DNA from 2 places in the Gordonia otitidis genome. Region 2 is predicted to be linked to the other one. Evidence: riboswitches for the same ligand, from Rfam matches in the RefSeq annotation. Region 2 holds a riboswitch; the other holds the start of a gene.
What was found. Region 2 has a riboswitch for cobalamin ahead of metE (5-methyltetrahydropteroyltriglutamate--homocysteine S-methyltransferase). Riboswitches for the same ligand answer to the same signal wherever they lie in the genome.
Positions count from the first base shown of each region.

Region 1: another riboswitch for cobalamin. It lies ahead of LK459_RS11085 (cobalamin-independent methionine synthase II family protein); the one in region 2 lies ahead of metE (5-methyltetrahydropteroyltriglutamate--homocysteine S-methyltransferase).

Region 1 covers NZ_CP085974.1:2,445,596-2,461,390, forward strand. The annotation lists gene LK459_RS11035 (alpha-(1->3)-arabinofuranosyltransferase) at 1-149, opposite strand, end outside; gene LK459_RS11040 (DUF2613 domain-containing protein) at 295-492, opposite strand; gene LK459_RS11045 (universal stress protein) at 586-1,191, opposite strand; gene LK459_RS11050 (glycoside hydrolase family 3 N-terminal domain-containing protein) at 1,206-2,411, shown strand; gene LK459_RS11055 (TetR/AcrR family transcriptional regulator) at 2,544-3,173, shown strand; gene LK459_RS11060 (MaoC family dehydratase) at 3,292-4,194, opposite strand; gene LK459_RS11065 (3-oxoacyl-ACP reductase) at 4,194-5,558, opposite strand; gene LK459_RS11070 (acetyl-CoA C-acetyltransferase) at 5,734-7,029, shown strand; gene LK459_RS11075 (VanW family protein) at 7,266-8,969, shown strand; gene LK459_RS11080 (SDR family NAD(P)-dependent oxidoreductase) at 9,046-9,822, shown strand; cobalamin riboswitch at 9,955-10,095, shown strand; gene LK459_RS11085 (cobalamin-independent methionine synthase II family protein) at 10,247-11,458, shown strand; gene LK459_RS11090 (hypothetical protein) at 11,501-13,195, opposite strand; gene LK459_RS11095 (acyl-CoA dehydrogenase) at 13,426-15,255, opposite strand; gene LK459_RS11100 (deoxyribonuclease IV) at 15,566-15,795, opposite strand, start outside.
Region 2 covers NZ_CP085974.1:353,391-369,185, reverse strand. The annotation lists gene LK459_RS01630 (short-chain fatty acyl-CoA regulator family protein) at 1-746, opposite strand, end outside; gene prpD (2-methylcitrate dehydratase PrpD) at 865-2,376, shown strand; gene prpB (methylisocitrate lyase) at 2,376-3,326, shown strand; gene LK459_RS01615 (bifunctional 2-methylcitrate synthase/citrate synthase) at 3,323-4,450, shown strand; gene LK459_RS01610 (pyruvate carboxylase) at 4,581-7,970, shown strand; gene LK459_RS01605 (nucleoside/nucleotide kinase family protein) at 8,076-8,708, opposite strand; gene metE (5-methyltetrahydropteroyltriglutamate--homocysteine S-methyltransferase) at 8,882-11,206, opposite strand; cobalamin riboswitch at 11,346-11,544, opposite strand; gene LK459_RS01595 (GlcG/HbpS family heme-binding protein) at 11,767-12,177, shown strand; gene LK459_RS01590 (SDR family oxidoreductase) at 12,245-13,096, shown strand; gene LK459_RS01585 (DJ-1/PfpI/YhbO family deglycase/protease) at 13,109-13,657, shown strand; gene LK459_RS01580 (helix-turn-helix transcriptional regulator) at 13,654-14,523, shown strand; gene uraH (hydroxyisourate hydrolase) at 14,528-14,854, opposite strand; gene uraD (2-oxo-4-hydroxy-4-carboxy-5-ureidoimidazoline decarboxylase) at 14,987-15,508, opposite strand; gene LK459_RS01565 (solute carrier family 23 protein) at 15,518-15,795, opposite strand, start outside.

The DNA.
Region 1 (15,795 bases), 2.1 Mb from region 2:
GCCTGATTCTGAACCTGGCCCATCGGGGCGTTCGGCGACCACAGGTGGGCGGCGCGCGCGAGAAAGCCCAACGGGTTGGCGGTGAGGTCGAGCTTGGTGTCGGCCGAGATCCGTCCCGGCGACTGAAGCAGGCTGACGATCAGTGCCACGAGGGCCACGGCACCCACGCCGCGTCGAGTCAGGGTCTGTTCAGGGTCGTCCGGCCGAGCGGTGGTGTGGACGCGGCGAGCGGTGGTGGCAGAAATCGCGGTGGCGTGGAGTCAGCGGAGCGGCACGGTCAGATGCGACGCACGGTCAGTTGTCGTCGGCGGTCTGTCGTGAGCCGTAGTCGACGGAACCCTGCACGAACCCACTGTTGGGATTGATGTTGTTCACGTCGGTCGACGGGCTGGTCTGCGAGGCGACCGCTCCGCCGAGGAAGACCGCACCCAGGCCAACGATGATGCCGGCGATACCGGCCACTGCCCCGGCGATCAGGCGGTTGTTACGCATGCGGACGAAACTACCATTTCCCAGGTCGACGTCCGCGCAGTAAGGCCACGACCGGGCGATTCCGGTCGTCGGCGGGTCTCGAGGGGAGCGGGGTCAGATGGTGATCTGGGGTCGGGGCTCGGCCTCGCATTTCGCGGGCACGATGAACACCGGCCGTGAGCAGTGTTTGAGTACCCGTTCGGCCACGGACGACCGCAACAACGCCTTGAAGCCGGTGTCGCCGCGAGTACCGGTGACCAGGAGGTCGACGTCGAGCGAGTCGGCGGCTGCGATGAGTGCCGACCAGATGGTCGAGTCGGCTTCGACGAGCGTCCCGGTGGCTTCGAGGCCGCATTCGGTCGCGAGGGCGACACCGCGATCATTGGTCTCGGTGGCCTCGCGCTCCAATGCGGCGTCGACCTCGATCTCGGCGCGGGTGTCGAGATACGGCTGCATACCGGCCGCCAACGAGGAGACGCGGGGAGCGCTCATCGCTCCGGGCTCCCATGCGGTGACGACGTGGGCGACGCGGGCCCGGAGGAAACGGGCGGCGTACCGAATGGCGCGGTCGGCGTTGGGTGAACCGTCGTAGGCGATCATCAGTGTCTGCCCGTGTGTGGAACGACGGTGTCTGTCGGAACCGCGCTGCTCAGCTCCACCGGGACCATCCGGGCCGGTGGGGGAGGGCGAAGACCCCGCAGCCATGGGGAAATGGTACATGCCAGACTCGGTACATGCGCCTTGATCGACGACGTTTCACGGGTGTCCGGACGGCGGGAGTGGTGCTCGCTGTCGCCGCAACGTTGACGGCCTGCCAAACGGGTTCTTCCGGGGGTGCGTCGTCGGTGACGTCTGCCTACGCCTCGGCGCCTGCCTCGCAGAGCAGTGCGGTGTCGTCACCAGCGTCGCCCGCGGCCGCCGCCGACGCGTGTGGTGCGCCGGAGCTGTCGCGAATGACGCTGAGACAGAAGCTCGCCCAACTCATCGTCGTCGGTGTCACGGGCACCGAGGATGCCACCCAGGTGGTCCGCCGCGAGCACATCGGCGGCATCTTCGTCGGAAGCTGGACCGACAAGTCGATCCTGACCAGTGGTGCGGCGCGGCGGCTGTCGCGTTCGCAGCCCATCCCGCTGATGGTGACGGTCGACCAGGAGGGTGGCCGGGTGTCGCGGCTGTCGTCGCTGGGCATCGACAGTCCGTCGGCACGTGAACTGGCTCGGACCAAGACGCCCGGGCAGGTTCGCACGGTGGCGGCGTCGATCGGGCGACAGCTCGCAGAACTCGGCATCACCGTCGACTTCGCGCCCGACGCGGACGTCAGTGACGAGAGCGCAGACGAAGTGATCGGCGACCGCTCGTTCAGCAACGACCCCCAGGTCGTCACCGAGTACGCGGGCGCCTTCGCCGCAGGCCTCGAGGACGCGGGCATCATGCCCGTCTACAAGCACTTCCCCGGCCATGGACACGGATCGGGCGACTCGCACACCGGCGTGGTGCGCACACCGCCCCTGTCGTCACTGATCACCAGCGATCTCGTGCCGTACCGGACGCTTCTCCGTGATCCGGGCAACGCCGGCGTCATGGTCGGACACCTGATCGTCCCGGGACTGACCGGCGAGGAGACGCCGTCGAGCATCAGTCCCCGTGCGATGACCATGCTGCGGACGGGCAAGCCCTACGGGGGCCCGGCGTTCAACGGCGTCGTGTTCTCCGACGATCTCTCGGGCATGGCGGCGATCAGCGAGCGGTATCCGATCGAGCAGGCCGCCCTGATGTCGATCAAGGCGGGTGGCGACATCGCGCTGTGGATCACCACCGATCGCGTCTCCGCAGTGCTCGACGCTATGCAGCGCGCCGTGACAGCCGGCACACTCACCCAGGCCCGTGTCGACCGGTCCGTCGTGCGCATCCTGCGCGCGAAGGGCGTGCTGCACTGCTGAGCCGGACGGGAAGACCGCCGAGGGCACCGGAAGACCCGCCGACGGCATCAGGGTTCGGCCGCCGCGGAAACTTACCCACTGGTAAGGTTCTGTGGATACTCGACGTTCGCGGCGTCGCAAAGGAGATGAACGATGGCAGGCGGAACCAAGCGGCTCCCACGCGCGGTTCGTGAGCAACAAATGCTCGACGCCGCGGTCAAGGTGTTCTCGGAGAACGGTTTCCGCGAGGCATCCATGGATTCGATTGCGGCCGAGGCGCAGATCAGCAAGCCGATGCTCTACCTGTACTACGGCTCCAAGGATGAACTCTTCAGCGCGTGCATCGCCCGCGAGTCCGGCAGATTCATCGACGCCATGGCCGTCGGCTTCGACCCCACCCTGCGTCAGCGTGACCAGGCACGCACCGTGGTCCGCGAGTTCCTGGGGTACGTCGACCAGCACCGGCAGTCCTGGAAGGTGCTCTACCGCGTGGCGATCGGCACGGCCAACTTCGCGCAGATCGTGCGGGACAGTCGCGATCGCGTCACCGACATGGTTGCCGAACTGATCCGTCGCGGAACCACCATCGAGGGCGCGAGCGACATCGACTTCGAGCTGACCGCGGTCGCGCTCGTCGGCGCGGGAGAGGCTGTCGCCGACCGGATCTCGGAGGGCGACGTCGACATCGACACGGCCACCGACCTCCTCGTCGGCATCACCTGGCGCGGGCTGAAAGGCGTCGGCCGAGACCACGTGGCCGATGGCGAGGAGAGTACGACCTGACCGTCCGGAAACCGATCAGGCCCGGACAGCGTTGCAGGTTCACGACGTGGAGATACAGTACTGCCGCCCACACCTCTGTGAGTGTGGGCGGCAGTACTGCGCAGAAGACCTACTCCGGTCAGGCGCCGCGAGTGGTGGCGGTCAGGTGCGGATACCCCTTGCGTCGGTTGAGGATCGAGATGTCGAAGTTGCCGGATGATCTCCCACCCACTCCGTCGATGCGGTGGACGTACAGGTTGACCTTCGCAGGCAGCAGGATCGGCTTGGCCCACTTGACGCTGTAGGTCACGTCGTCGGGCAGTTGTGGCTCGACGTTCGCGACAGCGGCTGCGGCGCTCCACATTCCGTGGGCGATCGCCTTGGGGAAGCCGAACGCCTTGGCGCTCAGATCGCTCATGTGGATCGGGTTCCGATCACCCGACGCCGCGGCGTACTCGCGGATACGACCGAGATCGACCGACAGGATGCTGTCCGGCGGGGGCGGTGCCTGCTCGCGCGGAGCCGGTCCGCGCGGCTCGTCGGACAGGCTGGTGCGCTGCTGCTTGAGGAACGTCGCCAGCTGTCGCATCACGGGCTCCGTGCCGACGCTGAACTCCGACACCATGTCGACGAGCATGCCCTTGCGGTGTTCGCGAAGGTTCTCGGCATGGGTTTCGATGGTGATCGGCTCGTCGATCCCGATCGGACGGTACCGATGGATCTCCTCGGCGATGTGCACGGATCCGACCGCGCCGAAGGGAAAATCGGCGTCGGTCATGATCTTCATCGCAAGGGGGAACTGCAGCACGAACGGGTAGGTGATCGGCAGAACCGGACCGAACTGCTGGCCGGTGGCCCTGGTGTACGCGTGCAGCCGCTCCGGATCGACCCGCACGTCTTCGAGGCGGTAGCGCCTGTCGGGCAGCGGGGTGTCGGCCCGAACCGACCCCGACTTCCCGACAACCGGCAACAGCGCGGTGACGGCCTTGGAGTAGACGTCGAGGGTGCTCGGCGGTCCGTCGAGGGTGATCGTCTTGCTCATCAGGCCCCCAGGAATCCCTGGCCGCAGACGCGGACCACGTTGCCCGTGATGGCATTGCTCGCCGGATTGGCGAAGTAGGCGACGGTCTCGGCGACGTCGACCGTCTGGCCGCCCTGCTGCAGCGAACTCATCAGGCGACCGGCCTCGCGGGTGGCGAGCGGGATCGCGGCGGTCATCTTGGTCTCGATGAAGCCCGGCGCCACCGCGTTGATGGTGATGCCCTTCTTCTTGAGGATCGGCGAGTACGCGTCGACGAGACCGATGACACCGGCCTTGGAGGTGCCGTAGTTGGTCTGGCCGCGGTTACCCGCGATGCCCGCGATGGAGCTGACGTCCACGACGGCGCCGCCGGAACGCAGCGCATCCTTCTCCACCAGCGCGTTGACGAGCGACTGCGGGGCAACGAGATTCACCGAGATCACCGAATCCCAACGGCTCTCGTCCATGTTGGCGAGCAGTTTGTCGCGGGTGATTCCCGCGTTGTTGACGATGATGTCGATGCCGCCGTGACGTTCGAGTGCATGCTCGGCCAGCTTCTCGCCGGCGTCGGGCGCGCTCACGTCGAGCGGGAAGGCCGTGCCGTTGACCTTGTTGGCTGTCTGCGCGAGAGCCTCGCCTGCGGCCGGGATGTCGGCGCAGATCACGTGGGCCCCGTCGCGGGCGAGGATCTCGGCGATGGTGGCGCCGATGCCGCGTGCGGCACCGGTGACGACCGCGACCTTGCCGTCGAGTGGCTTGTCCCAGTTCGCCGGTGCGACCGAATCGTCGGCGTCGACGCGGATCACCTGGGCGTCGACGAACGCCGACTTCGCCGACAGCACGAAGCGCAGCGTCGACTCGAGTCCGGTGACGCCGGTCTTGGCGTCGGGGGAGACGTAGACGAGCTGGACGGTCGAGCCCTTCAGCAGCTCCTTGCCGAGTGACCGTGTGAAGCCCTCGAGCGCGCGCTGGGCGACGTGCTCGTCGGGGTCGTCGACGAGCTCAGGGGTGGTGCCGAGCACGACGAAACGTGCACAGGCTGCCGTCGACCGCATGACCGGTGCGAAGAACTCGTAGAGCGCGCTGAGGTCGGCTGGCTTCTTGATGCCTGTGGCGTCGAAGACCAGGCCGCCGTACTTGTCGGCGCTGCGACCCGTTGTCGCGTTGTGGATCAGCGTGTAATCAGGAGTGGAGAGGATCTCGCGCACCGGCTCGACGAGTCGACCGTCCCCACCGAGCAACACCGGGCCGGGAAGCGGCGGCTCCGACGGCTTGTACCGGCGCAGCGTCGGCGGCACCGGCAGTCCGGCCTGCTTGGCGATGAACGATCCGGGACCGGAATGGACAAAACTCGAATACAGACCGGCGGTTCCGTTGGAAGCCACGTGAATCTCCTCTGTAGTGATGTGCGGCTGTAGTGATGTGCGGCTCATGCAGGTGAATCGATGAGTTGGGTGTCGGGTACTTCATCGGACCCAGGGTCCGAAGTAGTTCGACATCTAACTTACTCTGGAGTAAGAATACGCTATCAGTGTCAACCCTCATCCCTGGGAGATCCAAGTGGCCTATACACCCAAGACCCGCGACGAACGCCCGGTCGCGATCCTCGGCGGCAACCGCATTCCGTTCGCACGCCAGGACAAGGCGTATGCCGAGGTCGGAAACCAAGACATGTTCACCGCAGCACTCGACGGCCTGGTGAGTCGCTTCAACCTCCAGGGTGAGCGGCTCGGCATGGTTGCCGGTGGCGCTGTCCTCAAGCACTCGCGTGATTTCAATCTCATCCGCGAATGTGTGCTCGGTTCCCCGCTCTCGCCCTACACCCCGGCGTTCGACATCCAGCAGGCGTGCGGCACCGGTCTTCAGGCGATCACCGCTGTTGCCGACGGCATCGCGCGCGGTCGGTACGACGTCGCGGTCGGTGGCGGCGTCGACACCACCTCCGACGCCCCGATCGGCGTATCCGAGGATCTGCGGCTGTCGCTGCTCGAGGTCAACCGGGCACGCTCGCCCAAGGATCAGGTCCTCGGCATCCTGAAGGCACTGCCCAAGCTCGGTATCGAGATCCCCAAGAACGGCGAGCCGCGCACCGGCATGTCGATGGGTGAGCACGCGGCCATCACCGCCAAGGAGTTCGGCATCAAGCGTGCAGACCAGGACGCGCTCGCGGCTGCGAGCCACCAGAAGATGGCAGCCGCCTACGACGCGGGCTTCTTCGACGACCTGATCACCCCGTACATGGGTCTGCTCCGCGACCAGAACCTTCGCGGCGATTCGACGGTCGAGAAGCTCGCAAAGCTCAAGCCGGTCTTCGGGGTCTCGCTCGGCGACGCCACCATGACCGCAGGCAACTCGACGCCGCTCACCGATGGCGCGTCGACCGTGCTGCTCTCCTCCGATGAATGGGCGCAGGAGAAGGGACTCCCGGTTCTCGCCTACTTCGTCGATTCCGAGACCGCGGCCGTCGATTACGTCAACGGTCCCGACGGCCTGCTGATGGCGCCCACCTACGCGATTCCGCGCCTGCTCAAGCGCAACGGTCTGACGCTGCAGGATTTCGACTTCTACGAGATCCACGAGGCGTTCGCGTCGGTCGTGCTCGCGACGCTGCAGGCGTTCGAGAGCGAGGAGTACTGCAAGGAGCGCCTCGGCCTCGACGGAGCGCTCGGCTCGATCGATCGCAGCAAGCTCAACGTCAACGGGTCCTCGCTCGCCGCAGGACACCCCTTCGCCGCGACCGGCGGCCGGATCGTCGCGCAGGCGGCCAAGCAGATCAAGGCCAACGGCGGCGGTCGCGCACTGATCTCGATCTGCGCCGCCGGTGGCCAGGGCGTGACGGCGATCATCGAGGGCTGAGCCGGGCTGAGCCCGTCGAATCCGGTTTCCTGCCAGTTCGGTCAAAGCTTTCTCAACGGGCTGTAACGAATCCGGATGCACGGTAGATATACGTGTTAGCTCCGGTTGAGCTGTCAGACCCCCGACCCGACAGCTCAATCGGAGCGTCTGCTTATCCAGGTCAGAAGTGATTTTCCGCCACGCTCGACCTGGTTCTGCCCAGGGCGCACGTTTCGCCCGCGTCCGTAATGTCCTGTATGACTGACAGCGTGTTCTCGATGTTCGCGCGCCGACGGCGAGTCGGCGCGCGACTGGTCCTCGGTGTGGCGCTTGTCACCTCGGTGGTGCTGGCAGTCGATCTCGTCGTCACCGATTCGCGCTCTGCGCGCGGCGCGGTGATCTCCGGACTCGATGTCGGGAACGATTCACGCGCGGAGTTGAATCCCGCGCTCGACGAATTGCAGAAACGGGCGGTCCGGCCCGTCACGCTGCGCACACCGTCGGGAACCGAGAAAGTTGCTGCCCACGAGCTCGGACTGAGCTTCGACGCCGACGCGACCGTCGAGAAGTTGATGCGGCAACCGCGCACTCTGTGGGACCGCGTCGCGGCACTGTTCGGACGTTCGCACGACGTGGAACCGGTGGTGCATGTCGACCGCGCACGCTTCGCCGCGGCGCTCGATGCGCGCAGAGACCAGTTGGAGAAGGCTGCGGTCGAGGGTGGCGTCCACTATCGGGGCGCGACCCCGGTCGCCGATATGCCCAGCCAGGGGCTGCGCGTCGTACGCGCAAGCGCAGCCGACGTCGTCGCCGATCGTTGGCTCGATGATGCCGGGCCGATCGACCTGCCCATGGAACCCTTCTCGCCCACCGTCTCCGCCGCGACCGTGCGTCAGACGGTCGACGGCCCCGCCACCCGTGCGACGTCGACCTCCCTGGTGGTCACGGGCGTCGACGGCGCGCGGCAGACGCTCACACCTGACGCTCTCGGTGCGATCCTGCGGTTCGAGGCCGACGGTCGCGGTGGCCTGGTGGCCCGCGCCGACGAGAAGACCGTGGCCGCGCGTGTCGGCGCGGGACTCGGCCGCACCGAGCGCGCTCCGCTCAGTGCGACTTTCCGGTTGCGCGGTGGCAGCCCCGAAGTGGTGCCGTCACGTGACGGGGCCAGGATCGACTGGCGTGCTACCACGCGGAAAGTCCTCGACGCCGCGCTCGCCGACGACCGTCCGGAATCGGTGGAGGCCACCTATCAGGTGCGCACACCGAAGGTCACCACCGAGAAAGCGAAGAGCCTCGGTGTCAAAGAAGTGGTCTCGGAATTCACCACCGGCGACTTCTCGTCGGCGTCAGGAGAGAACATCCGCCTCGTCGCACAGGAGGTCGACGGCGCCGTCGTCCTTCCTGGCGAGACGTTTTCGCTGAACTCCTACACCGGCCCGCGGGGTGAGGCTCAGGGGTACGTCACGTCGACGATCATCGACCACGGCAGGCCGTCGAAGGCGGTCGGCGGTGGGATCTCACAGTTTGCGACGACCCTCTACAACGCCTCGTACTTCGCGGGACTCGAGGACGTCGACCACACCGAGCACAGCTACTACATCTCGCGGTACCCCGAAGCGCGCGAGGCGACGGTATTCGAGGGCGCCATCGACCTCGTCTTCCGCAACAACACGCGCAACGGGATTCTCATCGAGACCAACTGGACCCCGTCGTCGGTCACAGTGCGGATGTGGAGCACCAAGACGGTCGACGTCGAGTCGATCACCGGTGACCGCTACGGGTACACCTCGCCCGCAGTCGTCGAGTTGCCGCGAGGTCAGGACTGTATAGCCGCCACCGGAATTCGCGGGTTCACCACCTCGAACACCAGGGTGATCACCGACGCCGCGAGCGGCAACGAGATCAGCAGGCACACGCGCACCGTCAAGTACGACCCCGAGCCGACGGTCCGCTGCGTCTGACGCGCGTCCCGACAGTCCCGAGCGATCGCTCGGCCCCACTGTTACCCGTGACACACTCCGTCGTAGGCTGACCGGTGTGGATATCAACGGAGCAAGTGCAATCGTGACGGGTGGGGCGTCGGGCATCGGCGCCGCCGTGGTTCGGCAGCTGGCCGCCAAGGGGGCGAAGGTGGTCGTCGCCGACCTCAACGCCGACAAGGGTGGACTGCTGGCGAAGGAGGTGGGCGGAGAATTCGTCTCGGTCGATGTCACCGACACCGCCGAGATCGAGACCGCCGTCAATCAGGCGAGCGAGCTCGGGCCCCTGCGTGTGCTGGTCAACTCTGCCGGGATCGGGTGGGCGCAGCGCACCATCGGCAAGGACGGCGAGTTCGCCTCGGCACACAACCTCGACGCTTACAAGAAGGTCATCGCGATCAACCTCATCGGCACCTTCGACGCGATCCGTCTCGCCGCGACCGCGATGAGCCGCCTCGAGCCCACCGAGACCGGAGAGCGCGGCGCGATCGTGTCGATGGCCAGCGTCGCGGCATTCGACGGACAGATCGGTCAGGCCGCGTACTCGTCGTCGAAGGGCGGCGTCGTCGGCATGACCCTTCCGGTCGCCCGAGACCTGTCGGCTGTCGGCATCCGCGTCAACACCGTCGCACCCGGACTCATCGACACACCGATCTACGGTTCGGGCCCCGACTCGGATGCGTTCAAGGCCAACCTCGGCAAGAACGTCCTGTTCCCGAAGCGTCTCGGTGAGCCCGACGAGCTCGCCTCGATGGTCATCGAACTCGTCAGCAACTCCTACATGAATGCCGAGGTCGTTCGCGTCGACGGCGGCATCCGGATGCCACCGAAGTAGTCGGGCACTTGCCCTGGGTCGCGAACAGTCGGGTGCCCAGCAGCACCCGACTGTTCGCGACCCGCGTTCACCGAGCTGCCGGGCCGTCGGATAGCCTGCGGAGAGCAGTCGGTTCGTCCGTCCCGCCGTGTGGAGCCCCGACGTGTGGGCGGACGACGAGACACCACAATGTGTCGAGGGGAACCCGGTGCGAGTCCGGGACTGTCCCGCAACGGTGAGTTGACGCCCCGCGCGTCGACGAGTCCGATCACCTGCCGCTGTGCCGGATACGCCGTATCCGGCGGTCTGTCCGCCTCGAGGATGAGCGCGCGGCACTCCGACTACCCGGTTTGGGTGGGGCTCTTGCGCAGAAGAGTTCGTGGGCGTGCACACGTGGTCGTAGGGCGGACGCCATCCGAACCGATCGAAAGTGTGCAGTATCCCGATGACTGGTATAGCCACGTCCCAGGCAGGGAGTCTTCCCCGCACGAAGCGACTCGTCGATGCCAACAAGGCACGCCAGGAGTCAGCCGACGGACTCGAACTCCACACGAGCGCAGACTTCGAGTCGCTGCTCGCCGACGAGGTCGCCGCACTGGTGAAGCGCCAGGTCGACCTCGGGATCACGATCCCCGGCGACGGCGAATACGGGAAATCGATGTCCAGCAACGTCGATTACGGTGCCTGGTGGTCGTATTCGTTCAACCGGCTCGGTGGCCTCGAACTGACCGACGGCGGCCCCTTCGCCGACGAACCGAAACGTTCGACGCCGGGCCACGTCAGGCTCACCACCTTTCCGGATCGTCGTGACTGGACGATCTTCGCCGACGCCTATCACGATCCGGAAAGCGGCATCGCAGTAGGAGAGCGCGGAGCACTGTTCCCGACTGCTACCGGTCCGGTCACCTATACAGGTCACGACGCGATCGCAGCCGATATCGCGAATTTCACAGCGGCGCTTGCCGAATCGGATCAGAAGACCGGATTCATCACATCGCTCTCGCCTGGCTCGGCATCGCGAATCGGCAACGACTACTACTCGACCGAAGAAGAGTTCATCTGGGCCTGTGCCGACGCCATGCGTGAGGAATACAAGGCGATCATCGACGCAGGCCTCATCCTTCAGATCGACGATCCGTCGATCGCGGAGAACTGGGATCAGATCAACCCGGAACCGACGATCGAGGACTATCTCGCATTCACCCGCATCCGCGTCGAGGCGCTCAATCATGCGTTGCGGGGTTTTCCGGCCGAGCAGGTGCGCTTCCACCTGTGCTGGGTAAGCTGGCACGGGCCGCACACCACCGACCTGGAGTTCCGTCACCTCGTCGACCTCATGCTCGAGATCAACGCGGGCACATACTCATTCGAGGGTGCCAACGCCAGACACGAGCACGAGTGGAAGATCTGGCGCGATGTCACACTCCCCGACGGGAAGAAGATCGCACCGGGCGTCGTCAGTCACGCAACCAACGTGGTCGAGCACCCCGAACTCGTCGCTGACCGGATCGAACGTTTCGCGACGCTGGTCGGACCGGAGAACGTCGTCGCATCGACCGACTGCGGACTCGGCGGTCGTATCCATCCGCAGATAGCGTGGGCCAAGCTCGAAAGCCTCACGCGCGGCGCGGAGTTGGCGTCTGCCCGGCTGACCTGAGCTGCCGATCAGTGGGGCCTGACTACTCCTCGTCGCGCCAGCTCATCGGAATCTCGGCATTTCCACCATCTTTCGGTCCAGGGTGAACACCGTCATCCGAGACGTGTTCGCGGTGGCGATGATGTTCTCCATGCGTTGATTGGGAATGAGTGAACGAACTGCTGCGCGCAACCGCGGATTCGCGTCGACACGTTGACGGTCCTTGCTGTCGAGCACCAGCATCCCCTGGTAGAGACGCTGATACGAGGTCAGTCCCTCAGGTGTCCAACCGGGCCGCGGCGTCGGTGCGAGGTAGCCGATGATGCTGGCGCACGTGCCGTCGACGCAGAGGTCGTAGTCAGCGGTGTCGGTTGCGTAGTCGAAATTGCGCGTCGTCAGCGTCCATCCCGACCTGTCGGTGTATCGGTAGTTCACGTCGGCGCCGGGAACCAGCGTGAGCGAGCTCGTGTCTCCCGTCCGGTTGTCGAGTAGGGGGCGCGCGAGTGAGTAGCCGTTGACCGGCGCGAACGACCACGACGTGGTCGGGTCTATCGGCTTGTACCAGTATCCGTTCTGCCCGTTCCGTCGTCCCTCGACACGGAGTTCGCGCTTGTCCGACGAGAATCCGGTTTGCCGGATGGTGATGGTCGACGTGATCTCGCCGGGCACCTTCGGTTGCCGGACCCAGGCGGGTGGAGGTAGTTGGAACTTGGCGTAGGCCTGCGGGAAAACGCTGCGCAGGAATGGATACTGTGCGAAGAAGCCCTCGAAATTGTTCGGAGCCCCCTGTAGCTTTCCCTGGTCTTGCGGGGTGTAGGAGAAGAAGAGGGTGTCAGCTCCCGAGATGTCGAAATCCCACAGGCGTGTGTACATGTCGCCGTAGTCGTTGATCACGAAGGTCGTCGAACCCGACGACGACAGGTTGCGCGATACGAACCGTCCGTCGAGCGGACCCAGCATCTCGTAGCTGTAGTCGTCGGAGAAGCGCTTGTCGCTGGGTTTGAGCGGGTCGGCGCCGGGCAACCATGGATCGAGGATGTGGATCCGGTTACCGTTCTTGGACAGTGTGTAGACAGTTGTGACGCCTGCGCCACCGACAGGCTGCTTGTGGCCCGCGCTGTCTGTCCACGTCGCCTCCTGGCGGAAAGGGATCACCGATGTGTAGATCGGATCGAGCCACGAAAAGCTCCATGCACGTTGGTCGGGTCGAACCTTGTTGCCGGCGGGGTTGAGCCAGATCGGCGAACCGAATCGTGTGGTCCACCACCATAGTTCAGGTGTCTCGTCGGCTGATTCCAAGGTGGCGATTCGGCCGCCGTACACCAGAACGACGAGACGACTCCCGTCGACGGACAAGCCGGTCATCTGCCCCTGTAAACACTGAGGAACTGGCGCGATCCGCCAATCTCCCTGTGTCTTGGCAGATTTCGCGTAGAGGTTACCGCCGAAAAGCGCGTACTGCCAGATCGAGTTGAATCCCGCCTTGTCCGTCCGTAGATGGATTCTCGGTGGAAGAGCGCGCTGTACACGGTCGTTGGCACGCGGCATTGTCAGTAGCCCGATTCCGGGATTCGGCGCGTGGAGTGGAACCGGCCACGCGCCCGCACGTCCGGGAAACGTCAACCAGGCGCAGCTGACCGGTTTCGGTAGGACGCCGATGGGGAGCCGTTCGTCGGCATGTGCACTCGGGGACAGTCCCATGGCGAGCGCCGCCGCAATGATCAGTCCAAGCGATACACGGTAGAAGCTCTTCGACATCGCGGTGGTCTCCGAGTCTCGGAATGAGTGGGATCGTGCACTGTCGATGTCACTATATTCATTTCCACCGTTGTTGTTTGCGGTTACGGAAATCCGCTGACGTTCACATCGGGCGCGTATGCCCTTCGGTGTTCAGTTATTGTCCTCCGGTGTTCACACCGTGATTCGACAAATGCGGCCCCGCAACCGAGTAGGGTTGCGGGGCCGCCTTTGTCGAATAGATCAGCGGATCAGAACGCCGCTTCGTCGAGCTCCATGACGTCGTTGTCGATGTTCTCCACGACGCTGCGCACCGAGGTCAGCAGCGGCAGCATGTTCTTCGCGAAGAAGCTCGCCACGGCGATCTTGCCCTCGTAGAAGGCCTTGTCGGCGTCGTCGCCCGCATCGAGCTTGCCGAGCGCGACCTCGGCCTGCTTGAGCAGCAGCCACCCGATCAGCAGGTCGCCGACGGCCATGAGGTAGCGCACCGAACCGAGGCCGACCTTGTAGAGTTGCGTCGAGTCCTCCTGGGCGCCCATCAGGTAGCCGGTCAGCGTAGCGGTCATCGACTGCACGTCCTCGAGAGCGGTCTTCAGCAGGGCACGCTCGGTCTTGAGTCGACCGTTGCCCGCCTCCGAGTCGATGAACGACTGGATCTGACCGGCGACGTGTGCGAGGGCCTGGCCCTTGTCGCGGATGATCTTGCGGAAGAAGAAGTCCTGCGCCTGGATGGCCGTGGTGCCCTCGTAGAGAGAGTCGATCTTCGAGTCGCGGATGTACTGCTCGACCGGGTAGTCCTGCAGGAAGCCGGAGCCGCCGTAGGTTTGCAGGGACTCGGTGAGCGTGCCGTACGCACGCTCGGAGCCGACGCCCTTGACGATCGGGAGCAGCAGGTCGTTGACCCGATGTGCGGTCTCCGCGTCAGCGCCCGACACGATCTTCGCTGCGGCCTCGTCCTGATGCGACGCGGTGTAGAGGTACACAGCGCGCAGACCCTCGGCGTATGCCTTCTGGGTCATCAGTGCACGACGCACGTCCGGGTGGTGCGTGATCGTCACGCGCGGCGCGGTCTTGTCGGTCATCTGGGTCATGTCGGCGCCCTGGACACGCTCCTTGGCGTAGTCGAGTGCGTTCAGGTAACCCGTCGACAGCGTCGAAATGGCCTTGGTGCCCACCATCATTCGCGCGTGCTCGATGACGTCGAACATCTGCGCAATACCCTTGTGCACCTCGCCGACGAGCCAGCCCTTGGCGGGAACGCCGTGCTGACCGAAGGTGACCTCGCAGGTCGCGGAGACCTTCAGGCCCATCTTGTGCTCGACGTTGGTGACGAAGACACCGTTGCGCTCGCCGAGTTCACCGGTCTCGTGGTCGAAGTGGAACTTCGGTACGAAGAACAGCGACAGCCCCTTGGTGCCGGGTCCGGCACCCTCGGGACGGGCGAGCACGAGGTGGAAGATGTTCTCGGTCATGTCCTGGTCACCGGAGGTGATGAAGCGCTTCACACCGTCGATGTGCCAGGAGCCGTCCCCCTGCTGCGTTGCCTTGGTACGGCCCGCGCCGACGTCGGAACCCGCGTCGGGCTCGGTCAGCACCATGGTGGCGCCCCAACCGCGCTCGGCACAGATCTGCGCCCACTTCTTCTGCTCGTCGGTGGCGTTGTCGTAGAAGATCTCGGAGAAGCCCGCGCCCGCCGAGTACATGAACAGCGCGGGATTGGCGCCCAGGACCATCTCGGCGAGTGCCCAGTAGAGCGTGCGGGGAGCCGGCATGCCGCCGAGATCCTCGTGCAGACCGACCTTGTCCCAGCCAGCCTCGATGTAGGCGTTGTAGGACTTCTTGAACGCTTCGGGGATCGTGACGCTGTGCGTCTCCGGATCGAAGGTGGGGGGATTGCGGTCGCCCTCGGCGAACGACTCCGCGATCACGCCCTCGGACAGGTTCTTCACCTCGCGGAGCATGTCGACAGCGGTCTCGTGGTCGAGATCGGCGAACTCTTCGGATTCGAGGACCTTGTCGAGTTCGAACACATCGAAGAGGTTGAACTGCAGGTCGCGCATGTTGCTCTTGTAATGACCCATTGTCTGGTTCCTTCTAGTAGACCTGGCTTGTTGTGCCGCGGGCTGACGAACTTCGGGCGGGCATCGACGGAGCGTCGGAGAACCTCATCCACCGCAAAGTCCTGCCGCGACGAGAGTCGCTGCGAGGAAATCGTGTGTGTTTCGAAGTTGACGCGAACGCCAAGTTACTCGCCAGTAACCCCAGTTTACCGCGTGGCCGCACACACTCACAACCGCACGGCATGTGAGCGTGCTCGCAATTGCAAGCGTGGGGTTCGCTGCAGTGAACTCTGGTCGAGTCGGACGTCCCGGATCCCGAAGGATGACCGGTTCAGAGCTCTTTGCGCAGATAGGACAGGTCGGCGGGAATGCCGTCGGCCGGCGTCTCGAGGATCAGTGGCGCGTCGGCGATACGGGCCACCTCGACGAGGACGTCGGGATCGATGTGGCCGGACTCCAGATTCGCGTGCCTGTCACGGCCCGAGTCGAACTCGTCACGCGAGTTGTTGAGGTGGACGAGATCGATGCGGCCCGTGATGGCGCGTACGCGCTCGACCAGAC
Region 2 (15,795 bases):
CCTTGCGTGATCAGTGCCAGTTGCGTCGCGAGCTGGAAGGCACGCTGCCCCGACGTGAGTCGACCGGCGAGATGGACGACACGCTGCGCGGGGTCGTAGACGCGTTTGGGTTGACGCGCGGCCCCGGCGGGATCGTCGTCGTGCGCGATCGACACCGAGATGCCGTGTTCGCGCGATAGGAGTGTCGCCAATTGGAGGTCGAGGCCCCCGATGTGTAGGTGGTGCCGATCGAACATGTCCTCGGCGGCACGGTCGAGGACGTCGATGTAGTTCTTGCGGTCATAGAAGAAGTCGCGAACCTCCTCGAACGGCATCGGGATCGACGACGCGCCGTCGGAGTGCGAGGCGCTGCCCCGGTAGGTCTCGAGCTCGGATTCGGCCGCGGCGAGGCGGCGGTGCAGCGTCGAGATCGTGCGGCCGACCGCGGGCATCCTGGAGACGAGCTCGGTGATCTCCGCGCGCGTGACGTCGCCGGCATCAGGATGCGTGTACAGCGCTTCGGCGAGGTCGGCGACGAGTCGCGCGTCGGTGTCCGCGGCGAAGTAGTCGGCGTCGAGATCGAACTCGTGGGTGAGCGCGAGCAGGACCGAGACCGTGATGGGGCGTTGGTCGTTCTCGAGTTGGTTGACGTAGCTGGTGGACTTGTCGATCCGGCGTGCCAGCGCTGCCTGCGACAGCCCGTGCTCGTCGCGGAGACGTCGCAGGCGAGCGCCGACCAGCAGTCGTCTCGATGTCGAAGCAGCCATCTCGGGAGTGTAGCGCCATCGCCATCCGCAACCTTTGCAAAATTCGGACCAAGAGTCCGCAAAAATACGCACTGTCCAGCACTTTCGAGGGTGAACCCCTTCTGCGTACGGTGCGAACATGATCATTCACAACGTGCGTACCCATCGCAGCGCGGAGACTTTTCCGCAGTCTGAGCACCTCGCTCAGAAGATCGCCGAGGTCGCCGCCGACCCGGTCGAGGTACCGGTCGACACGACGGACATGGTGATCAACCGCATCATCGACAACGCTGCGGTCAGCGCGGCGTCGGTGATCCGACGGCCTGTGACAACCGCGCGTGCGCAAGCACTCGCTCACCCACAGGCAGCCCGAAAGAACGGTGCCGGGGTGTTCGGGGTCGGGGGTTCGTACTCGCCCGAGTGGGCCGCGTGGGCCAATGGAGTCGCCGTTCGTGAGCTCGACTTCCACGACACGTTCCTGGCAGCGGAGTACTCACATCCCGGCGACAACATCCCACCGCTGGTCGCTGTCGCCCAGCATGTGGGCGCGACCGGCGCCGATCTGATCCGCGGCCTGGCCACCGCATACGAGATCCAGATCGACCTCGTCCGCGGAATGTCGTTGCACGAGCACAAGATCGACCACGTCGCCCATCTCGGACCTTCGGTCGCCGCGGGACTGGGTACCATGCTGCACCTCGACGCCGAGACCATCTACCAGGCGGTCGGTCAGGCGCTGCACCTCACCACCGCCACCCGACAGTCCCGAAAGGGACTGATCTCGAGTTGGAAGGCGTACGCGCCGGCCCACGCGGGGAAGATCGCCATCGAGGCCGTGGACCGGGCGATGCGCGGGGAGGGCTCGCCCGCACCGATATGGGAGGGCGAGGACGGTGTGATCGCGTGGATGCTCGGTGGAGCCGACAAGGTCTACGAGATCCCGCTACCCGGTCCCGGCGAGGCCAAGCGCGCGATCCTCGACAGCTACACCAAGGAGCACTCGGCCGAATACCAGAGTCAGGCGCCGATCGACCTCGCGCGCCGAATGCGCGAGCGGATCGCGAATATCGACGACATCGAATCGATCGTGTTGCACACCAGTCACCACACCCACGTGGTGATCGGCACCGGCTCGAACGACCCGCAGAAATTCGATCCCTCCGCGAGCCGGGAAACGCTCGACCACTCGGTCATGTACATCTTCGCCGTGGCGCTGCAGGACGGCACCTGGCACCACGAGTCCTCGTATGCGCCGGAGCGCGCCAACCGTCCCGACACCATCGAACTGTGGCGCAAGATCTCCACCGTCGAAGACCCGGAGTGGACGCGGCGCTACCACTCGACCGACCCTGCCGAGAAGGCGTTCGGCGCCAAGGCGGTCGTCACGCTGCGCAGCGGCGAGGTGATCACCGACGAACTCGCCGTCGCCGACGCCCATCCGCTCGGTGCGCGTCCCTTCGCGCGTGCGCAGTACGAAGCGAAGTTCGCCACCATGGCCGACGGCGTCATCGACGTAGCCGACCAGCAGCGCTTCCTGACCGCAGCCCGGGGGCTCGCCGAGCTCGGCTCGGATGGCCTCGACGCCCTGGTTCCCAGAGTGCTGCCCGTGGTTCTCGACAAGGCGCCCACCATCGGGTCGGGGATCTTCTGATGTCCGCGACCAACACGACAGCAGGATTGTTCTCCTCGGCGGTGTCGGCATCCGACAAACGTCGCGCACTGCGAACCGGTCTCGCCTGCGGCGAACTGCAGCGGTGGCCGGGCGCGTTCTCACCGCTGGCGGCCAAGCTCATTGCCGATGTGGGTTTCGAGGGTGTCTACGTCTCGGGTGCCGTCCTGTCGGCAGATATCGGACTGCCCGACATCGGACTGACCACCCTCAGCGAGGTGGCTGGCCGGGGCGGGCAGATCGCACGTGCGACGGATCTGCCCACTCTCGTCGACGCCGACACCGGCTTCGGTGAACCGATGAGCGCGGCGCGGACGGTCGCAGCGCTCGAGGACGCGGGGTTGTCCGGATGCCACCTCGAGGATCAGGTCAACCCGAAGCGGTGCGGCCACCTCGACGGCAAGGACGTTGTGCCCACGGCGGATATGCTCAAGCGCCTCGCCGCGGCCGTGTCTGCGCGCCGTGACGAGAACTTCGTGATCTGTGCGCGCACCGACGCACGGGCGATCGAGGGACTCGACGCCGCGATCGACCGCGCCAGGGCCTACGCCGACGCGGGTGCCGATCTCATCTTCACCGAGGCGCTGCGTGATCTGTCGGAGTTCGAGGCGTTTCGCGCCGCGGTGGACGTTCCGTTGCTCGCCAACATGACCGAGTTCGGCAAGTCCGAACTCCTCACCGCCCGACAGCTCTCCGACGTCGGATACAACGCCGTCATCTATCCCGTCACCACGTTGCGAATCGCGATGGGCGCGGTGGAAGTGGGATTGCGCGAATTGGCAACGGCGGGAACGCAAGTCGGTCTTCTCGACGGCATGCAGCATCGCAGCCGCCTGTATGAGCTGCTCCGCTACGCCGACTACAACGACTTCGATTCCGAACTCTTCACCTTCCGACTGCCCGGCGAGACAATTACGGAGACAATGTCATGAGCGCACCATCGGTTGACCAGACCATTCACAAAGGGCTCGCAGGCGTCGTCGTCGACACCACCGCGATCTCCAAGGTGGTCCCCGAGACCAACTCGTTGACCTACCGTGGATACGCGGTGCAGGATTTGGCTGCGCACTGCAGTTTCGAACAGGTCGCCTACCTCCTGTGGCACGGTGAGCTGCCGACCGACAACGAGTTGGCGGCGTTCACCCAGCGGGAGCGCGCGAGCCGTCGGCTCGACCGTTCGGCCCAGGCCGTTCTCGCCCGAATCCCGGAGAACTGCCACCCGATGGACGTCGTACGGACGGCGATCAGCTACCTCGGCACCGAAGACCCGGACGAGGACGACGCCAATCCGACTGCAAACTTCGACAAATCGCTGCGGATGTTCGCCGTACTGCCGACGATCGTCGCCGCGGACATGCGTCGACGACGTGGCCTCGACCCGATCGGACCACATCACGCGCTCGGCTACGCCGAGAACTTTCTGACGATGTGCTTCGGCGAGCTTCCCGATCCGGTCATCGTTCGGGCATTCGAGAAGTCGATGGTGCTCTACGCCGAGCACAGCTTCAATGCCTCGACCTTCGCGGCCCGCGTGGTGACCTCGACGCAGTCGGACATCTACAGCGCGGTCACCGCGGCCATCGGCGCACTGAAGGGGTCACTGCACGGCGGCGCCAATGAGGCCGTCATGTACGACATGATCGAGATCGATCGCCCTGAGCGTGCACGAGGCTGGCTCGAGGGCAAGCTCGCGAACAAGGACAAGGTGATGGGGTTCGGTCACCGCGTGTACAAGAATGGGGACTCGCGGGTCCCGACGATGCGCGACGCGCTCGTGGAGGTGTCCGAGCATCTCGGCGATGACCGGTGGGTGCGGATCTACGGCGAACTCGAGCACCTCATGGCCGACCGAACCGGAATCCTGCCCAACCTCGACTTTCCGACCGGACCCGCCTACCACCTGATGGGATTCGACATCGGGTCGTTCACCCCGATATTCGTGATGAGCCGCATCACGGGGTGGACTGCGCACATCATGGAACAAGCTGCGTCGAACGCGTTGATTCGCCCGCTGAGCGGATACACCGGTCCAGAGCAGCGCGAGCTCACATCGTGAGACAAAAGTGATACAACGACCTCACTTTAGGATATGTTGGACCGCGACGATTGTTACCGGACCCGTTGCGGGTCACGGCCACACACGGCCTTGACGGTGTGACCTCGACGAATGGAAGTTGTGACCCGAGATGTTTGAGAAAGTCCTGGTTGCCAATCGCGGTGAGATCGCGATCCGAGCGTTTCGCGCTGCATACGAACTCGGTGCGGGCACCGTCGCGGTCTTCCCGTATGAGGATCGCAATTCACTGCACCGCTTGAAGGCCGACGAGTCGTATCAGATCGGGGTACCCGGGCATCCGGTACGGGCGTACCTATCGGTCGACGAGATCATCGGAGCCGCGCTGCATTCGGGCGCCGACGCTGTCTATCCGGGTTACGGGTTCCTGTCCGAGAATGCCGAGTTGGCCGCGGCGTGTGCCGAACACGACATCACATTCGTCGGACCACCTGCTCATGTTCTGGAGCTGACGGGCAACAAGGCGCAAGCCGTCGCGGCGGCGAAGGCTGCGGGCCTGCCGGTGTTGGCATCGTCGGAGCCCTCGGCCGATGTCGACGAGTTGGTCGCGGCCAGCGCGGACATGACGTTCCCGCTGTTCGTCAAGGCGGTCGCCGGTGGTGGCGGCCGCGGCATGCGCCGCGTGGCCAGGCGTGAGGATCTAGCCGAAGCGATCTCAGCGGCATCGCGGGAGGCCGTCACGGCGTTCGGTGATCCGACGGTCTTCCTCGAACAGGCGGTGATCAATCCGCGGCACATCGAGGTGCAGATCCTCGCCGACACCCGGGGCAACGTCATCCATCTGTTCGAGCGTGACTGCAGTGTGCAGCGACGGCATCAGAAGGTCGTCGAGTTGGCGCCGGCGCCGAATCTGGATCCGCAACTGCGCGAACGTATCTGCGCAGATGCCGTGGCGTTCGCCCGGCAGATCGGCTACTCCTGTGCGGGAACCGTCGAGTTCCTTGTCGATGAGCAGGGCAACCACGTCTTTATCGAGATGAATCCGCGCATCCAGGTGGAGCACACGGTGACCGAGGAGATCACCGACGTCGATCTCGTCGGCGCCCAGATGCGGGTCGCGTCGGGACAGTCACTGCAGGAGTTGGGCCTCGACCAGGAATCGATCTCGATTCGGGGCGCTGCCCTGCAGTGTCGCATCACGACCGAGGACCCCGCCGACGGATTCCGGCCCGACGTAGGACGGATCACGGCGTATCGCACACCGGGCGGTGCCGGTATCCGTCTGGACGGCAGCGCGGTGCTCGGCGGCGAGATCAGCGGGCATTTCGATTCCATGTTGGTCAAGCTCAGTTGTCGGGGGCGTGACTTCGACACCGCGGTACGACGCGCTCGTCGTGCGTTGGCGGAGTTCCGCATCCGCGGGGTCGCCACCAACATCCCGTTCCTGCAGGCGGTTCTCGACGATCCGGACTTCGCCGCAGGACACGTGACGACGTCGTTCATCGAGGATCGTCCGTGGCTGTTGACCTCGCGTGGATCAGCCGACCGGGGTACGCGAATCCTGTCGTATCTCGCCGACGTCACGGTGAACAAGCCGCATGGAGAGCGTCCGAGTACCGTGTATCCGCGCGACAAGCTCCCCGTCGTCGACCGCTCCCGCCTGCTTTCCCCGCCGGACGGGTCTCGTCAACGTCTGCTGACATTGGGCCCCACCGGTTTCGCTCGTGATCTGCGTCAGCGGTCGGCCGTCGGGGTCACCGACACCACGTTCCGTGACGCTCACCAGTCGCTGTTGGCGACACGGGTACGGACCAGCGGAATGCTCGCGGTCGCACCGTACGTGGCGGCCATGACGCCGGAGCTGTTGTCGGTCGAGTGCTGGGGTGGTGCCACCTACGACGTCGCACTGCGGTTCCTCAAGGAAGATCCGTGGGATCGGTTGGCGCAGTTGCGTGAGGCGATGCCCAACATCTGCCTGCAGATGTTGCTACGTGGCGCCAACACCGTCGGTTACACACCGTATCCGCAGAAGGTCACGACGGCATTCGTGGCCGAGGCCACCGACGTCGGCATCGACATCTTCCGTATCTTCGACGCGCTCAACAACATTGACGCGATGCGGCCTGCGATCGACGCCGTGCTGGAGACCGATCGCGCCGTCGCGGAGGTGGCGATGAGCTACACCGGCGATCTCGCGAACCCCGACGAGAAGCTCTACACCCTCGACTACTACCTGCGGCTGGCGGCGCAGATCGTCGACGCGGGCGCACATGTGTTGGCCATCAAGGACATGGCAGGCCTGCTGCGCGCACCGGCGGCGGAACTGCTGGTGTCGGCGTTGCGGCGTGAGTTCGACCTACCGATCCACGTCCACACCCACGACACGGCGGGCGGCCAGTTGGCCACCTACCTCGCTGCGGTCGACGCCGGTGCCGACGCCGTGGACGGCGCGTCGGCGCCGCTGGCAGGTACCACCAGCCAGCCGCCGCTGTCGGCGATCGTCGCCGCTTTCGCACACACCGAGCGCGACACCGGCCTCGACCTCGGCGCGGTCTGCGATCTGGAACCGTACTGGGAGGCCGTGCGAAAGGTTTACGCCCCCTTCGAATCCGGTGTTCCCGCACCGACCGGCCGGGTGTACTCGCACGAGATCCCGGGCGGGCAGCTGTCGAATCTGCGTCAGCAGGCCATCGCGCTCGGGCTCGGTAACCGCTTCGAAGCCGTCGAGGAGGCGTACGCCGCCGCAGACGCGATGCTCGGACGGCTCATCAAGGTGACGCCGTCGTCGAAGGTCGTCGGTGACCTGGCACTCGCGTTGGTCGGTCAGGGCATCGCACCTGCAGACTTCGCGGCCAACCCCGGTTCCTACGACATCCCCGACTCGGTGATCGGTTTCCTCCGCGGCGAATTGGGCGAACCCGCCGGTGGCTGGCCCGAACCGCTGCGAACACGAGCGCTCGCCGGTCGCACGGCACCGCGACCGGTCGAAGAGTTGTCCAGCGCCGACTCCGCGGCTCTCGACATTGCGGGGCGCGGCCGCCAGGAAACGCTCAACAGGCTGTTGTTCCCCGGCCCGACAAGAGAATTCGAGGAGCATCAGGAGACCTACGGCGACACCTCGCGGTTGTCGGCGAACCAGTTCTTCTACGGGCTGCGCTACGGCGACGAGCACCGCGTCGAACTCGAACCGGGCGTCGAGCTGCTCATCGGACTCGAGGCGATCAGCGAAGCCGACGAGAAGGGCATGCGTACGGTGATGTGCGTGCTCAACGGGCAGTTGCGTCCGGTTGCGGTGCGTGATCGCTCCGTCGACTCCAAGGTCGCTGCCGCTGAGCGGGCCGATCGGGCCAACCCGAATCACGTGGGCGCACCCTTCGCGGGCGTGGTCTCGCTGTCGGTGGGTGTCGGCGACGAGGTCGCGGCGGGCGCGGCGATCGGCACGATCGAGGCGATGAAGATGGAAGCGACCATCACCGCGCCGGTCGGCGGCAAGGTCGCGCGCGTCGCGGTCTCGCAGGTGCAGCAGGTCGCGCCGGGGGATCTGCTCATCGAGATCGGTTGACGCGCAACGGCCTGTCGATCCGGACGAGATGTCGGCCGGGCGTAGATCCGTATGACGCTGAGCCCGGTTGTGCGGGCGAGTGGTCATACGGATCGCACCGGCAGGTCACTCGATCACTGTGGAGTCCAGTGTGCCGTCGCAGCGGTCACGGGTCGTTCGGATCAGGGCGGCGTTCGGGTCGTCGACTGTTCTGATCCATTCGAGTGCATCGTCGACGCTCCGTCCCGTCGCCACATGCCGGGCGAGGAGTCGTTGCTGTCTGATCGCATCGGGAAGGTCTACGAACCAGAGCTGGTCGAGCATGCCGCGAACAGGCGCCCACGCGCCACCGAACCCGAGGTAGTTGCCCTCGACCACAACGATTGTCGCTGTGGTGGCGATGAGCGACGACGCTGCGATCGGTTCGCCGAGAATGTGGTCGAAATCGGGTGTGTACACCTCGGCTCCAGGCGTGGCTGCTCGACGAAGCGTCGCGACGAAGCCGTCGACGTCGAAGGTGTCCGGAGCGCCGCGACGCTCGACGCGGTGCAGGAGACGCAGCATCGGAGTCGCGAGGTGGAAGCCGTCCATCGGTAGATAACCCACGTGAGCATCGCCGACCCGCTCCGCGAGTTCGCGCGTAGCTCGTCGGGCAACGGTGGTCTTACCCGCTCCCGGTGGGCCGGTGAAGCCGACGACCACTCGAGAGCGGCTGGTCGCGAGGTCGAGGATCTCGCGGACCAGCGCGTCGATGACCATGGGTTCGACGATACGGGTGGCGTCGTCGGGAAGTGGGCGGTTTTGCCGCCAGTACGAATCGACGATGTGGACGTTGCAGTTCGACGTCCGGGGTGACCGGCGAATCGTGGTGACGTTCCGTATCGGCGCGCAGAATCCGCCCCCGACGGATCGGGGGCGGATTCAGCGCATTATCAGTCCTCGACGTCGCCGCGCACCGTCGCGGCGGCGGTGACCAGGTTGGTCAGCGACGCGATGACCTCGGGCGTTGCTCGCGTCTTGAGTCCACAGTCGGGGTTCACCCAGAGACGTTGTGGCCCAACGGCAGTGAGTGCTGCGCGGAGCGACTTCTCGATCTCCGCCGTACCCGGGACGCGCGGTGAATGGATGTCGTAGACACCCGGGCCGACCCCGTTCGAGAAGCCGACTTCGTTGAGGTCATCGAGCACTTCCATCGCCGAGCGGGCGGCTTCGATGGATGTGACGTCGGCGTCGAGGTCTGCGATCGCACCGATGACCTCGCCGAACTCCGAGTAGCAGAGGTGCGTGTGGATCTGCGACGTGTCGGACACGCCCGACGTGGCCAACCGGAACGCCCGCACGGCCCAGTCGAGGTATGCCCTCTTGTCGGCGTCACGCAGTGGCAGCAGTTCCCGCAGTGCAGGCTCATCGACCTGGATGATGTGGATCCCGGCATTCTCCAGATCTACCGTTTCGTCACGGATGGCGAGTGCGATCTGGTCGGCGGACACCGACAACGGCTGGTCGTCGCGAACGAACGACCACGCCAGAATCGTCACCGGTCCCGTCAGCATGCCCTTGACCGGCTTGTTCGTCAGCGACTGTGCATAGGTGATCCAGTCGACGGTCATCGGGTGTGTGCGCACCACGTCGCCGTACAGGATCGGCGGGCGAACGCAGCGGGTGCCGTAGGACTGCACCCAGCCGTTCGCGGTGGCGACGAAGCCGTCGAGTTGTTCGGCGAAGTACTGCACCATGTCGTTGCGCTCGGGTTCGCCGTGCACGAGCACGTCCAGCCCGATCTTCTCCTGCAACGCGATGACGTCGTCGATCTCGGCGCGCATCCGCCGCTCGTACTCGGCGGTGTCGATCTCGCCGGACCGCAGTGCTGCCCGCGCGAGACGGATCGCCGAGGTCTGCGGATAGGAGCCGATAGTGGTCGTCGGTAACGTCGGGAGGCCCAGGCGCGCATTCTGTGTGGCGATCCGCTCGGTCGCGTCACCGCGTGTCACGTCGTCGTCGGTGATGGCTGCCAAACGTTCCTGCACGGCGGCGACGTGGACGCGGGGATCCGACTCGCGTGTCGCCAGTGCTGCCGACGACGCGTCGAAGGCGGCGGCCTCGGACTCACGGCCGCTGCGTAGCGCGCGGGAGAGCACCCCGACCTCGTCGTACTTCTGTGCCGCGAACGCCAACCAGCCGCGCAGATCGTCGTCGATTCCGGTCTCGGCGTCGAGGGTGTAGGGGACGTGCAGAGTGGAGCATGACGTCGAGACCGCAAGCGCCCGTGCCGATCCCAGCAATGTCCCGAGTGTGGCGAGCGCCTTGTCGAGATCTGTCCGCCAGATGTTGCGTCCGTTCACCACACCGGCGACGAGTAGTTTGTCGGCGAGTTCGGGTACCGAGACGACGGTGTCGACAGAACCCTCCACCAGGTCGACACCGATCGCCTCGACCGGTGTACGTGCCAGTGCCGCAAGAGAATCCCCGGGATCGCCGAAGTAGGTGTTGACGAAGATCGCGGGACGGCTCGTGGCGTCGGCGAGCGTCGAGTACACAGCGCCGGCGAGGGCGGGGAGGTCGTCGGCGTAATCGGTGACGAGGACAGGCTCGTCGATCTGGACCCAGCCCACACCGGCCTGCGCGAGCCTGCGGAGCAACTCGACATACACGGCGACAGCGTCGTCGATCCGCGACAGCGGTGCCGCAGCGCCGTCGACGGGCTTCGACAGGGCGAGGAAGGTGATCGGTCCGATGACGACGGGACGGGCGTCGACCCCTTGCGCGTGCGCCTCGGAGACCTCGGCGAGCACCTTGTCGGGGTGGCACGTGAACGTCGTGTCGGGTCCGATCTCGGGGACGAGGTAGTGGTAATTGGTGTCGAACCACTTCGTCATCTCCAGCGGTGCGATCTCGCCGGTGCCCCGAGCCGCGGCGAAGTAGCGGTCGAGCGGATCGGCGATGCCGTCGTACCGGGCGGGTAGGGCACCCACGAGCACAGCGGTGTCGAGGATCTGGTCGTAGTAGGAGAAGGTGTTGATCGGGATCGAGTCGAAACCGGCGGCGACCAACTGTGCTGAGGTATCCCGTCGCAGGTCGGCGGCCGTCTGCTCCAGATCGGTGGCGCTGACGCGCCCGGCCCAGTAGCCCTCGATCGCCCGCTTGAGCTCGCGTCGCGGGCCGATACGGGGTGTACCGGGAACGGTGGTGGTGAACGGGGCGGCCACGGGCCCCGAGGTGTGGCCGGCGGGTGAGGTGCCGGGAGTGCTGATGGACATGAGTTCGTGAACTCCTGCATTCGATACGGACGGTTCACCGCCATGCAGGGAGAGTCGACAAGCCCCGAGTGATGCGTGGGCATCACAAAACGCTGATCGACCTGCGCCCGGTCCACGAGGCGGTGAGCCACCGGTCGCGGCGCGACCGGTACAGGAGGCAGGTCTTCGGGCTTGTCGGCACTCTCGCCATCGGCGATGTTCCTACTGGCCGTCGCTTCCCGGGCATGCGCCCAGTGCGTGTGACGGCGGTCGTTCCGACATACCGCTGCGGGACAGCTCCGGATTCTCACCGGATTCCCTCTCACCCGAGGTCGCGCAGCTGCGCGACGAACGGATTCGACGCCGCGCGCGGGACGGAGGGGCTCCATCGCGACTCCCGGCGGGCGAACCAGCTGCGGGTGCAGCATAGCGCAGGGCGACGTCGAGGCGATTCCCCGTCGCCGACGCCGTGCCTGGTTCCGACAGAACCAGGCACGGCGTCAAGGGTCTGCCTAGCGTGGGTGATACGCGCTCGAACAGTGACAGCGGCGCACTCCGATCAATCAGTTGAGGAGGCAGCAGTGCGAAGTATGACAACGGTCGGACTTTCCGACGCACGACGCATGATCGACGCGGGGATCGCCGCGGCCGAACGGATCGGCTCGCCGAGCAACATCGCCGTCGTCGACAACGGCGGGAACCTGGTCGCTCACGTTCGGATGGACGACGCCCAGCTCGGAAGTATCGAGCACTCGATCGACAAGGCGCACACCGCAGTGTTCTTCCAGTCGCCAACAGGCGATCTCGCCGCCGATTCGCTTCCAGGAGAACAGTTCTGGGGCATGGCGTTGAGTGGTCACGGCCGCGTCCTGGTTTTTGCGGGCGGCATCCCACTGATCGTCGACGGCATGGTGGTGGGAGCTGTCGGTGTCAGCGGCGGCTCCCGTGAACAGGACACGACGGTCGCCCGTGAGGCGTCGGCCGCACTGTGAGCCGCAATCCAGCGGCGTGTGACATGACGACCGGTCCGCCGGTCATCGACGATGAAGGAGAGAAGTGATGAGTACGACGTATCTGATCACCGGTGCCGGAAGCGGCTTCGGAAAAGAGGTCGCGCTACGCATGGCGGAGCAGGGACACGACGTGATCGCCGGTGTCGAGATCATCGCGCAGGTGAACGTGCTGCGCGCCGAGGCGAAGAAGCGCGGCGTCGAACTGCGTGTCGAGAAGCTCGACGTCACCGATGAGGGCGATCGCCGGAAGGCTGCACAGTGGGACGTCGACGTGCTGTTGAACAACGCGGGCATCTCCGAGGGCGGTTCGTCGGTCGACATTCCCGCCGAGAATCTCCGCAGGCAGTTCGAGGTGAACGTCTTCGGCCCGATCCTGCTGACGCAGCCGATCGCCAAGCGGATGGTGGCCAAGGGTGGCGGCAAGATCGTATTCATGTCGTCGGTCGCAGGACTCACCGTCGACCCGTTCACCGGTGCGTACGCGGGCTCGAAGCACGCCGTCGAAGCGTTTGCCGATGCGTTGGATCAGGAACTCGCCGAGTACGGAGTCACGGTTGCCACCATCAATCCCGGACCGTTCCTCACCGGATTCAACGACACGATGTTCGAGGAGTGGAAGTCGTGGGTCGACGACCCGTCGACGCGACTCTACGACTACAGCAAGCTGGCCTTCCCGCACGAGCAGTTCGACCCGGAGGAGGTCATCACCGTGACGATCGACGTCCTCACCGGTACCGACACCAACTACCGACACGTGTTGCCCGCGCACACGGTCGACGACATCAAGGCACAGACACAGGCGCAGTGGGATCGCACGCTCAACGACGGCAAACGTCCCGAACTGGTCCAGACCGCCTACGACATCTCCCCGTACACGCCGGTCGACGGCAATTCCTGAAAGGATCGAATCATGGCTCTCTCCGACAAGAAGGCACTGATCATCGCGACGTCGTATGGCGTCGAACGCGACGAACTCCTCGTCCCGCGTGATCATCTGCGGGACGAAGGTGTCGCCGTCACAGTCGCGACCGTCGACGGCGACGACGTACAGACCCTGGTAGGCGACAAGGATCCGGGCTCGACCGTTGCCGCCGATGCGGCGATCGCCGACGTCGATCCCGCTGACTTCGATGTGCTCGTCGTACCCGGTGGCACACTCAACGCCGACACACTGCGCACCGATGCGACGGCGCAGAGCGTGGTGCGCGGATTTGCCGAGGCGGGTAAGCCCGTAGCGGCGATCTGTCACGGACCGTGGCTGATCGTCGAGACCGGATTGCTCGTCGGCAAAACCCTGACGTCGTACCCGTCGTTGCGGACCGATGTGAACAACGCAGGTGGCAACTGGGTGGACGAGGCGGTGGTGAGTGACGACACCAACGGATTCACGCTGATCACCTCGCGGACGCCGGACGACCTGCCGGACTTCACCGGCGCGATCGACGCGCAACTGGCATGAGCGGGGGCCGGGGGACCGACGACGCGCAGGGTGCGTCGTCGCCCTCTGTCACCGCCGACTACCGTGCGACCGCGACGTCCGGGTTCCTTCGGAATCGACGTGCACAGTTGGCGCCCGATCCCTCCTGGCCTGTCTACAACGCCACCACCGACCGCCGGGTTGCGGGGCTGCGACGCGAGGAGATCGCCTGGGCCGCAGGCGTGAGCATGGACTACTACACCAAGTTCGAGCAGGGCAAGGTGGCACACCCCTCCCGCGCGGTCGTCGGTTCCATCGCCGACGCTCTGCGTCTGAGCGACCTCGACCGCAGGTATCTGTTGGCACTCACCGCGGAACCATCGGGTGAGCCGATGGCGACGAGCGAGGCGCTCGCCGATGCCGAGGCGGATCTGCTGGCCATCGGCACCCGACTCTTCGACACCGTGATGCTGCACCTTCTCACCGACGAGTTGATGCTCACCGCCGTCGACAAGGCGACCGCGGCCGTCCTGTTCCCCGACCGGGACTCGTCCGAGTGGCCGCTTCAACCGGTCTCGTTGCTGGAGTACATCTTCGACGACCCGATCAGCAGATCGGTGTATGTGGACTGGACGGCCAAGGCCTACGAGGTGGTCGGCTTGGCTCATCTGAATCTCGCGACGCGACCTGCGTCGGCGGAACATCGAGCGTTGATCGACCAGTTGTGGCGGTCCAGCAAGGCATTTCGCTACATCTGGAACCGCTATGAGCCGCACGACAAGAGGTCGGGGCGGTGGCGACTGCGCGTGCCGGGAGAAGGCGTCGTGGGCTGCCACTTCACGACGCTGCAGGTACGCGGTTGTGACGAACTGTCGCTCGTGGTCTACCGGCGCGACGACGAGCGGTGAGTACTCAGCTACCGCGGTATGTGGAGTACGAGTACGGACTCAACAGCACCGGTACGTGATAGTGCCGATTCGGATCGTCGATGGTGAAACAGATGTCGATCTGCGGGAAGAAGCCGACGATCCCGTTCGCGCCGAACCAGTCTGCGGTCGCGAAGACCAGATGGTAGGTGCCCGGCGCGAGTGGGTCGGTGTTGACCTGCGGGATGCGGCCGTCGCTGTTGGTGGTGCCCGAGGCGAGTTGTTCGCCGTCGACGTCGCGCAGGATCACCGACATCCCGACTGCGGGAGCACCGCTGACGGCGTCGAGGACGTGTGTGGACAGTCCGGTCATGGATTCAGCCTAGTGGGTATGTGGTGAGTTCTTTGCCGTGAACGCAGCTCGAGTCGGCGGACGCGGTTGGTGCACCGACGGCGTCTGCCGAATCGGGCGGCGTTTGAGGGCTCCGGGCAGCGCGATGTGCGATCAGTCGTCGACGAATTCGACGGCGGGTGTCAGCATCCGTTGCAGCCGACTGCGATTGATCTTCGCCAGCTCCATGCGCAGGACCCGACGCTCGGTCGGGGCGTCGTTGCGCATGCGCTCCTTGAGGATTGCGAGCAGTTCCTCGGCGGGCCGTCCATTGGCGAACACCAGGTAGACGTGTCCGAACTTCTCCTCGTACTCCTTGTTGAGCTGCTTGAGCTCGGCGAGTACCGCGGGGTCGGCGCCCGCGACTCCCGATTGTTCCCGACTCGACGAGGCGTTGTCGGGGCGGTCCCCGATGCGGGGGTGCCCCGCCAGTGCCTCGTCGAGGTCGGTGTCGGTCAGTTCGGCGAGTATCAGGTCGGCGTATTCGAGAAGTGCCTCGTCGTCGACGAACGGGCGCGCCTTGGCGACGCGCAACGCCCAGATCGATGAACTGCAGCACTCGTAGAGCGTGCTGATCGCCTGTCGCTCCGACAGCTCGTTGAAACTGGGCAGACCACGCCAATCCACTCGTCGCACGCGGTCAGCCTACGAGAGCTCTGGCTGGCGGCTGAAGCGAGCCGAGGTCAGCGGGTTGGCGTCGGCCACGAGATCGTCGAACCGGTGGTTGGCGATCTTCGCGATCTCGATGAGCGCGAAGGACTTCTCCGAGGTCTCGGAGTTGTCCATGCGAGCCCAACCGTTGCGCAACACGCGGTCGTAGCGTTCGGCCTCCTGCGCGTCGATGACCAACGGGAAGCCGAAGTGGTCCTTGTACGCCTTGGCGAGGTCGACGACGTTCTCGTGCTCGGTCTCCTCGAGGTGGG